Regions from separate parts of the Pseudarthrobacter sp. O4 genome, predicted to be linked through region 1. Evidence: riboswitches for the same ligand, from Rfam matches in the RefSeq annotation. Region 1 holds a riboswitch; each other region holds the start of a gene.

Region 1 (3,263 bases):
TCCAATGCCTGGTCCTTCGAAACCCGCCAGATCCACGCCGGCCAGGAACCGGACAGCGCCACCGGCGCGCGTTCCCTGCCCATCTACCAGACGACGTCGTTCGTGTTCCCCAGCGCCGAAAGCGCCGCCAACCGCTTCGCGCTTGCCGAACTCGCCCCCATCTACACCCGGATCGGCAATCCCACCCAGGATGCCGTGGAACAGCGGGTGGCCAGCCTTGAGGGCGGCCTCGCGGCCCTGCTGCTGAGCTCCGGCCAGGCCGCGGAGACCTTCGCGATCCTGAACGTCGCCGAGGCCGGCGACCATGTGGTGGCCAGCCCCAGCCTGTACGGCGGAACCTACAACCTGCTGGCCCACACGCTGAAGAAGTTCGGCATCTCCGTGACCTTCGTGGAGGATCCGGACAACCTGGAGCAGTGGCGCGACGCCGTCCGGCCCAACACCAAGCTGTTCTTCGGCGAAGTGGTCTCCAACCCCCGCCAGGACGTCCTGGACATCGAGGGCGTCTCGAAGGTAGCCCACGAGGCCGGTGTCCCGCTGATCGTGGACAACACCCTCTCCACGCCGTACCTGATCCGGCCGATCGAGTGGGGCGCTGACATCGTGGTGCACTCCGCCACCAAGTACCTCGGCGGCCACGGCGCCGCAATCGCCGGCGTGATCGTGGACTCCGGCAACTTCGACTTCGGGAAGGACCCGGAGCGGTTCCCCGGCTTCAACACGCCGGACCCCACGTATAACGGACTCGTCTACGCCCGGGACCTCGGCAAGGACGGCGCCCTCGGCGCGAATCTCTCCTACATCCTCAAGGCCCGCGTCCAGCTCCTGCGCGACCTCGGCTCCGCCGTGTCGCCGTTCAACGCCTTCCTCATCGCCCAGGGGATCGAGACCCTGAGCCTGCGCGTCGAGCGCCACGTCGCCAACGCCACCAAGGTGGCCGAATGGCTCGAGGCCAGGGACGACGTCGAATCGGTCGCCTATGCGGGGCTGCCGTCCAGCCCCTGGTACGAGCGCGGCCGCAAGTACGGCCCCAAGGGGACGGGCGCCGTCGTGGCGTTCAACATCGCCGGGGGAGCGGAGGCCGGCAAGCGCTTCGTCGACGCCCTCGAACTGCACTCGCACGTCGCGAACATCGGCGACGTGCGCTCGCTGGTCATCCACCCGGCGTCGACCACCCACAGCCAGCTGTCGCCGGAACAGCAGACAATTGCCGGCGTCAATCCTGGACTCGTACGGCTTTCGGTGGGTCTGGAACACATTGACGACATCATCGCGGACCTCGACGCCGGCTTCCGCGCGGCCAAGGGCGTCTGAGTCCGCCGGTTCCCGGCACCCCTGCCGCGCAGGGGTGCCGGGAACCACGGCCTCGAGTCACATAGCCGTCATAATCTTCGCCACAACGGCGCCTCGTTTCGTAAGCTAGTGGCAGGTCATGAGTGCCAGTGACAGCCCCGGCTTGCTGGCCGGCAACCCTCCTTTTGCGGCGGGGTGCCCCGGGTGAAGACCTGGCCTGCCGGTCTGCCGACGGCGGGCAAGCGCGAAGTTAGGTCCTCACATGACGATTGCCGTCACCCGCACGGGTGTACCCGGAAGCAAAACCGCCCATATGCCAGCCACCGGCCCGGCCGTCGCGGTGCCCGAAACAGTGCCTGGCGCAGTGCCCGGCGCAGTGCCCGATACCGTGCCCGACGGGACCGTCCGGTACCTCCGGATCGGCGGCCTGGAACTCGAATCCGGCGCCCGGCTGCCCGATGTCACCCTCGCCTATGAAACGTGGGGGACCCTCAACGCGGACCGCTCCAATGCGGTGCTGATCGAGCATGCCCTCACCGGGGACACCCACGTCACCCGCGGTGCCGGCGAGGAGCCCGGCTGGTGGGAGCAGCTCGCCGGGCCCGGCGCCCCCGTGGACACCGACAGGTTCTTTGTTGTCTCCATAAACATCCTCGGTGGCTGCTACGGCTCCACCGGACCCTCGACGCCGGCTCCTGACGGCCGGCCCTGGGGCTCCCGCTTTCCGCTGGTCACCCTGCGGGACACCACCGCCGCCGAAGCCCGGCTGGCCGACGCCCTGGGCATCCGCAGCTGGTATGCCGTGCTCGGCGGATCCCTCGGCGGGGCGCGCGCCCTCGAGTGGGCCGTGACCTTCCCGGAGCGGGTCCGGCGCTGTGCCGTGATTTCCATCGGGGCCAGCAGCACTGCTGAGCAGATCGCCTTTGCCCAGGCCCAGACGCTCGCCATCCGCCAGGATCCGAGTTTCAAGGGCGGGGACTACTACGGCGGCCCGGGACCGGAAGCGGGCCTGGCCCTGGCGCGCCGGATCGCGCACATCACGTACCGCTCCGCCGCCGAACTGGACGGACGCTTCGGCCGGAATCCCCAGGCGTCCGAGGCTCCGCTGGAAGCCGGCTCCCTGGCGGGCCGCGGCCGCTACCAGGTGGAGAGCTACCTCGACCACCAGGGCAACAAGCTGGTCCGGCGCTTCGACGCGAACAGCTACATCGCCATCACCGAGGCCCTCATGAGCCACGACATCAGCCGCGGCCGCGGGGCGCTCGAGGAGGCCCTGGCGCCGGCCACGGCCGAGTTCCTGGTGGCGGCCGTGGACTCGGACCGGTTGTATTTCCCGGCGCAGTCCCGGGTGCTCGCCGAGGCGCTGCCCGGCGAGGTGGAGGTGCAGCTGATCGAGGCGCCGATCGGCCACGACGGCTTCCTGACCGAGATCGGGCAGCTCAGCGGCCAGCTCAGGGAAGGTTTCTTCAGCTGACCCTGCCCGCCGCCCGTCAATGGCCTTAAACCGCCATCGCCTCGGCCGAAACGGCCGCCGATTGTGCATTTTTGCAGATGCGCTCTGCACTAATGGCCGTTGAGGCCGGGGCCGGGAGCGACCATACTCATTGGGAATGATGCCGCGTGTCACAAATCACAGGCGTCCTCTGCCCAATGGTCCATAGGGTGTCGACGGAGACACCGAAGGAGTCACGATGAGTACGGAAAACGCGGCCGCGAGGCGCGCAGAAGAGCCCGACGTCAAAACGTCCGGCCTGAAGAAGGTCGTTGCCGCCTCCATGGCCGGCACCGTGGTGGAGTGGTACGAGTTCTTCCTCTACGCGTCCGCCGCCACCCTGGTCTTCGGCAAGATGTTCTTCCCCAACTCGGGGACCGAACTGGACGGCATCCTCGCCGCTTTCCTCACCTACGCGGTCGGCTTCATTGCCCGCCCCATCGGCGGGATCGTCTTCGGCCACTTCGGCGACAAGTTC
Region 2 (3,263 bases), 1.9 Mb from region 1:
GGATCGGGGCCGGTGCTACTGGCGCTCATTGCGAGGTACCGGGATCTGGACCACGATTCGGCTGCGCGGCTGCATGCTGTCTCCACCGAGCTAGCCCCGGACCTCCTCGCCAGCAGTCCCGCCGTTTCCGGATCGCTGGTCTTGTCCACCTGCAACCGCTTCGAAATCTATTGCGAAGTCCCCTCGGCCCGGGACGTTGAGTCCGCGCGGTCCGATGCGCTGGCCGCCCTCTGCCGCTGCTCCGGCCTGCCGGCCGCCCTGCTCACGTCGCATTTCGAGTACGTCCAGGGCGCGTCGGTCCCCGCGCACCTCTTCGCGGTGGCGGCCGGACTGGATTCCGTTGTGGTCGGTGAGCGCCAGGTGTCCGGCCAGGTCCGCCGCGCCCTCGCCGACGCCCAGCTGGCGGGTACGGCCGGCGGACGGTTGAGTCGGCTGTTTCAAGCGGCCTCCCGCGTTTCCAAGGCGGTAGGGGCGCGGACAGCCCTCAGCGCCGCCGGACGATCCATCGCCACCGTCGCCCTGGATCTGGCAGCCATAGGATCCAGCCAGGGAAGCCTGGCCGGGGCATCCGTGGTCCTGGTAGGCACGGGTGCCTACGCCGCGCACGTGGCGGAACTCCTGAGAAGCAGGCAATGCATCAGTGTTGCCGTCTACTCCCACTCCGGGCGGGCCGCTGCATTTGCGGCCGCCCGGGGCGGAACGCCGCTGACAGAGCGGGAGCTGCCCGCCGCCGCCGCCGCGGCAGATGTCATCATCGGCAGCAGCGGCACCGGGGCTCGCATTGGCGCCGCCAGCTTGGCGCGCTGGAGGCAGGACGCAGCCCGTCCGCTTACCGTCATTGACTTGGCTCCCAGCCACGATTTCGACCCGCACGTGGCGGACCTGCCGGGCGTCGAACTGATCACGCTGGGATCCGTGCAGCTTGCCGCTCCCCCAGCGGACGCCGAAGCACTTCGCCTCGCCCATGCCCTGGTCAGGCAGGCTGCCCGGCAATTCGAGGAGCAGGAAGCGATCCGCGCCGTCGACGCCGCCGTCGTTGCCCTGCGCCGGTACATCCAGGACGTCCTCGACGCCGAAATGGAGCGGGTCAGACGGCAACACGGCGGTGGCGCCCCGGCTGAGGACGTGAACATCGCCCTGCGCCGCATCGTCCGGCGGCTGCTCCATACCCCGACCGTCCGGGCCAGGGAGCTGGCCACCGCCGGCCGCCAGGCCGACTACACGGCAGCCCTGGAGGCCTTGTTCGGCCTTGATGTCCAGCTCAGCAGCGCAGCCAGCGCCGCGCCGTAGGCCGCGACGCACCAAAGGCACCAGCCACTGCGGTGCGTAACAAAGCGCTTCACATTCCTGCCCTGCCTTTTCCGCGGCGGCCGGGATGTCCTAGGCTCGAAGCAGGTCACGAGTGCCAGCGCTAAACCCCGGTTTGCTGGCCGGCAACCCTCCATTCGCGGTGGGGTGCCCCGGGTGACGACCTGGCCGGTCCGGAACGGACGCGGCAAGCGCGGATCCCCGGTGCTTGGGGTCCTTTTTCGAGCGAGGTCCCATGACGACTGCCACTTTTCCCGCCACCTTTCCTGCCACTTTTCCTGCCTCCGGCGGGGTCCGCCCCGCCTCCGCAGCGGCGCTCCCCGACCGCTTCGCCGTCGCCGGCAGGCCGCTCGCCGCGGTCACCGGGGCGGAGATCCAGGCCCCGCTGATCCAGGGCGGACACGTCCGCTACGCCAACCTGGACTACGGAGCCTCCGCCCCCGCACTGTCCGTGGTGTCGGCCTACTTGAACGAGATCCTGCCGTTCTACGCCAGCGTCCACCGCGGCGCCGGCTACGCCTCCCAGATCAGCACCTCCGTGTACGAAAACGCCCGCACCATCGTTCGCGAGTTTGTTGGCGGCCGCCCGGGCGACTCCGTGATCTTCACCCGCAACACCACCGACTCGCTGAACCTGCTGGCCGGCTGCCTGCCGGTCAGCGACGGCAGGCACACCGGGGAGGTTCTCTACCTCGATATCGAGCACCACGCCAACCTGCTGCCCTGGCAGACCGTGCCGCACCGCAGCGTCGTGGCCGCCCCCACCCTTGCCGCGACCCTGGACAAGCTGCGCGAACAGCTGGCGCAAGGCGGCATCAGCCTGCTCGCCGTCACCGGCGCCTCCAACGTCACCGGCGAGATCCTGCCCATCCGCACCCTGGCCTCCCTTGCCCACGAGTACGGCGCCCGGATCGTCGTCGATGCCGCCCAGCTCGCCCCGCACCGGCGCATCGACATCACCGCGGACGACGTCGACTACCTCGCCTTCTCCGGCCACAAGCTCTACGCGCCGTTCGGTTCCGGCGTGCTGGTGGGGCGCCCGGACTGGCTCGACGCCGGCACCCCGCACCTGGCCGGCGGCGGAGCCGTCAGCGACGCCAGGCTGGACACGGTCAGCTGGACCACAGGCCCGGCCCGGCACGAGGGCGGCTCCCCCAATGTGTTGGGCGCGGCAACACTGGCCCGGGCCACCCAGGTGATTGCCGCCCTGGACCAGACGCAGTGGTACGCCCACGAGGACACCATCCGCTCCTTCGTCGTCGAGGGTCTCCAGCAGATCGACGGCGTGACGGTCCACCGGATCTTCGCGGACACGGACCCTGAAGGCGACGGGCAGGGCGCCGGCATGATCGGCGTCGTCAATTTTTCCGTCGAAGGCTACGACGCCGGCCTCGTTGCCGCCTACCTTTCCGCCGAACACGGCATCGGACTGCGTGACGGCCGGTTCTGCGCCCACCCGCTGCTCAAGCGGCTCGGCCTGCCCTCGGGCTCGCTGCGGGCCAGCTTCGGCCTCGGCTCGCGGCTCGAGGATGCGCAGCGGCTGCTCGCCGGTATCCAGGAGCTGCGGCGGACCGGCCTCGGCTGGGACTACGTGGTGGATGCCGGCCGCTGGGTGCCGTCCAACGACGCCCGCAGCTACCCTCACTGGGCACCGAACACGCCGGGGACCGCCGGCGCCGCGCCGTGCGCGGTGGCGGAGTAGGCCTCCGCGGTAACCCCACGTGCGGTAAATTCGAAGGGTACCAACCGGACCTGCCCGAAGGAGATCGCACGTGGCACGCGGCGGCCCCACCCTACACAGCGGCCCCAAACTGCAGGAGGACCGCCGCCAGGAACTCGGGCAGAGCTTCCGGGACGGCGGAGCCCACTATGAGCGGGTCCGGCCGGGATATCCCGGCGAGTCGGCCGACTGGCTGATCCCGGCCGGCGCGAGGGACGCCGCGGACATCGGCGCC
Region 3 (3,263 bases), 1.8 Mb from region 1:
GCAGGGCGGACGCCGAGGAATGGTTGACGCGCAGCGCCATGGTCTCCAGGCCCTTGGTCAGCACCCACGCGTTGAAGGCGGACAGGGCGGGTCCAGTGTGCCGCATGAGCTGCTTGACGGGCCCGTCAATGAATGCCTTCGTGCCCAGGATCGCCCCGCCGAGCACCCGGCCCTGGCCGTCGATGTGCTTGGTGCCGGAGTAGACCACCACGTCCGCGCCGAGGTCCCCGCAGCGCTGCAGCAGGGGGGTGGCGAAGACGTTGTCGACGACGACGGTCGCCCCGGCAGCATGGGCCAGTTCGCTCACGGCGGCGATGTCCACAATCTCCTGCATCGGGTTCGATGGCGACTCGAAGAAGACCGCGGTGGTCGGCTCCGACAACGCCTCGCGCCACTGCTCCAGGTCCGGCCCGTCGACGAAGACCGTTTCCACACCCCAGCGCGGCAGGATTTCGTTGAGGATCACAAAGCAGGAGCCGAACAGCGAGCGGGCGGCGACCACACGGTCCCCGGCGCCCAGCAGCGCGCCGAGCGCGGTGAACACCGCGGACATGCCGGACGCCGTCGCAAAGCACGCCTCGGTGCCCTCGAGCAGCCGGAGCCGTTCCTGGAAGGTCGCCACCGAGGGGTTTCCGTAGCGGGAGTAGACGAAGCGCTCGTCCTCGCCGGTGAAGGCGCGCTCGGCGGCGGCGGCGGATTCGTAGACGAAGCCGGAATTGAGGAAGACCGGCTCGGTGGTTTCCTGGAAGCCGGTGCGGTCAAGTCCGCCGCGGACAGCCTGGGTGTCGGGGCTCCAGCCGGCGGCGTCGGGATTGAAAGTCACTTAGTTCTTTCCGAGGTTGGTGGGCAGGCCGCGGTTCTTCCAGCCGTTGACGGTCCGTTCGCCGTAGCGGTCGGGCTCGCCTTCGAAGCCCTCGAGGACGTTGTAGGAGGTGAAGCCGGCCTCGGTGGCGGCGGTTGCGGCGGCGATGGAGCGGGCACCTGAACGGCAGAGGAACACCAACTCGGTACCGGAATCCTCCGGCGCCTGCTGCTTCAGTTGCTTCACGAACTGCGAATTGGGGATGCCGCCGGCCAGGCTCCACTGGATGAAGAGCGGATCATTTTCCGTCGCTTTCGTGTCCGGGATGCCGATGTGGGCCCATTCCGCCTCGGTGCGGACGTCCACCAGGATGGCGCCCGCCTCCAGCTTGGCCCAGGCTTCCTGCGGGTCCAGGTCTCCGGCGTAGCTCACGCGTGGCCCTCGATGGTCTCTTCGTAGCCGACGCCGTCAATTCCCAGGCCTTCGACCGCGTCGGCGACGGCGGCGTCCGCGCTGGCAAATGCGGCCGGCAGCACCACGGCCTGGGCGACGATGACGCTGCTGCCGTTGAAGGCGGCGGAGGGGCTTCCGTGCAGCACGTAGCCTTCGGCCAGCGCCGCCGAAACGCGCTCGCAGAAGGAGCGGTCGTCGGGGCCGGTGAACAGGCGGTAGGCCAGCTTTTCCTCGGCGGCTGCGCCGGGGACGGCGGCGGACGGGGCGGGTGCTGTGGTGGGGACAGCGGGGGCGGATGCGTCAGGCACGACGGTACTCCTTCTTTCACGCTTGCAGCTCGAATGGGTCGATATGCCGAGTATTCACCTGAGGCACCCCGCCGCGAAAGGGAGGGTTGCCGACCGGCCAGTCAGGGCTTGGCGCCGGTTCTCATTACTCCCCAAAAACGTAACATCTGCAGGGCTGGCCCGCACCGCCGCCCTCGTCATGTTCCGTAACCGTAACCGTAACCGTCTCCCGGCGCCGCCGGCGGAGCCGGTCGGGAGACGTCAGGCAGTGTTTTGACCGGAGCGGTCCGTCGGGGTAGCCAGCGGCTGAATATACGTATCTACCTGTCCGGCCGACTATCTCCGCCGGGGACAGTTTCGAGTAGCGCCTACTCGGGTCTTCTGATATGGCGCTCGCCTTTACTGGGAGGCAGGCAACAGGTCCCGAGAGGTCTCAAAGTGCCAACCGCCGCAACTTGAGGGGGTACCGCGCAGGGTCATGCCAGGCCCTGTCCGCCGTCTCAGAACTGAATGGAGAAACTGTGAAACCCCGTGTCCTGATTACCGGCGCCGGCGGCCCTGCCGGCCTGGCCCTCGCCGCCCAGCTGCGGTCCCGGGGCATTCCCTTCCTGGGCGCTGACGCCCGCGAACTGCCGGAAGGGACCGGCGTCACCGCTGTCAGGGTACCCCCGGCCGCTGACCCTGAACTGATCCCGGTTTTGCGCCGGCTGGTCGCACGGGAGGGAATAAATTTGGTCATCCCGACTTCCGGCGAGGAACTGATGCAAGTCTCGGCGGCCCGCGCGGGTTTCGGAAGGGACGTCCGTGTTATCACAGGCGAGCCCGGGCCGGTGGCTGTCGCCAGCGATAGGCTCTTCACAGCCTGGCTCTTGCGGTCGGCCGGGGTCCCGGTCCCGCGGTTCGGAGTCCCCGGGGACTTTGCCGGCGCCAACGCAGCGATGGCCGCGCTGGACGGCCCCGTGGTCGTCAAGCCCCGGGTTTCCCGCGGCGGATGCGGGGTGATTGTCGTGGACGGAAGCGTGGACGTCGACTGGGCAGGACTGCCGGACGGGCAGATCGTGCAGGAATACATTCCCGGAACGGAATATGTGCCCGTGGTCTTCGGAACCCCCGCCCACAACGGTACGGCCCCGTTTGCGGTCGTGGTGGAAAAGACCGGGCGCGCAGATCAGTACGTGGTCAACGCGATAGCCGTCCGCCGCGCCGCGGCCGGGGAGGCAATGGATGTGGGCAATGTGGCGATGGCCGCCGTCCGTTCGCTGGGGCTGACCGGCCCGGTCGAACTTACCGTCCGCCGCCGGGCCGACGGGACTCCGGTGGTGCTGGAAATGAACGCCCGGTTTGGCGCCCACAGCGAAGCGGCGCCCGAGCTGCTCGACGCCGTGCTGGCCTCCTTCAACCTGCCGTCCTTCAATCCTGCGTCATTCCGGCAGGGAACCGGAGCATACGCCCATGCCCTGGTTTGACTCAGCTGAGCCGGGAATCCACCCGGGCCTGCTCCTCCCCGGCGTACTCATCACCGGTCTGCCGGTCCTCGTGTTCGGCCTCGTCCGGCTGCTCGCCGTGCCGTTGGCAGTGTGCTTCGAGGTCCGGGCGGCCAGCCGGCGGCGCCGGGGGGCTCCGACGCTCTGGGACGAATGGCCAAGCGTGTCGATCGTCGTCCCGGCCTTCAACGCGGCCGCCGTCATCGAAAACTGCGTCCGGTCCGTCCAGCTCACCCG

What was found. A riboswitch is a leader RNA that binds a small molecule or an ion and turns the genes downstream of it on or off. The one in region 1 is predicted to bind S-adenosylmethionine.
Region 2: another riboswitch for S-adenosylmethionine. It lies ahead of ACQCSU_RS05320 (aminotransferase class V-fold PLP-dependent enzyme); the one in region 1 lies ahead of metX (homoserine O-acetyltransferase MetX).
Region 3: another riboswitch for S-adenosylmethionine. It lies ahead of ACQCSU_RS09790 (DUF1737 domain-containing protein); the one in region 1 lies ahead of metX (homoserine O-acetyltransferase MetX).

Annotation. Positions count from the first base shown of each region.
Region 1 is NZ_CP189591.1:3,964,688-3,967,950, forward strand. Features, by position in the region: gene ACQCSU_RS18340 (bifunctional o-acetylhomoserine/o-acetylserine sulfhydrylase) at 1-1,314, shown strand, start outside; SAM riboswitch class IV at 1,429-1,544, shown strand; gene metX (homoserine O-acetyltransferase MetX) at 1,556-2,767, shown strand; gene ACQCSU_RS18350 (MFS transporter) at 2,985-3,263, shown strand, end outside.
Region 2 is NZ_CP189591.1:1,173,993-1,177,255, forward strand. Features, by position in the region: gene ACQCSU_RS05315 (glutamyl-tRNA reductase) at 1-1,290, shown strand, start outside; SAM riboswitch class IV at 1,395-1,508, shown strand; gene ACQCSU_RS05320 (aminotransferase class V-fold PLP-dependent enzyme) at 1,544-3,010, shown strand; gene ACQCSU_RS05325 (class I SAM-dependent methyltransferase) at 3,081-3,263, shown strand, end outside.
Region 3 is NZ_CP189591.1:2,127,584-2,130,846, reverse strand. Features, by position in the region: gene ACQCSU_RS09800 (O-succinylhomoserine sulfhydrylase) at 1-823, opposite strand, end outside; gene ACQCSU_RS09795 (rhodanese-like domain-containing protein) at 824-1,234, opposite strand; gene ACQCSU_RS09790 (DUF1737 domain-containing protein) at 1,231-1,479, opposite strand; SAM riboswitch class IV at 1,577-1,692, opposite strand; gene ACQCSU_RS09785 (ATP-grasp domain-containing protein) at 2,064-3,008, shown strand; gene ACQCSU_RS09780 (glycosyltransferase) at 2,995-3,263, shown strand, end outside.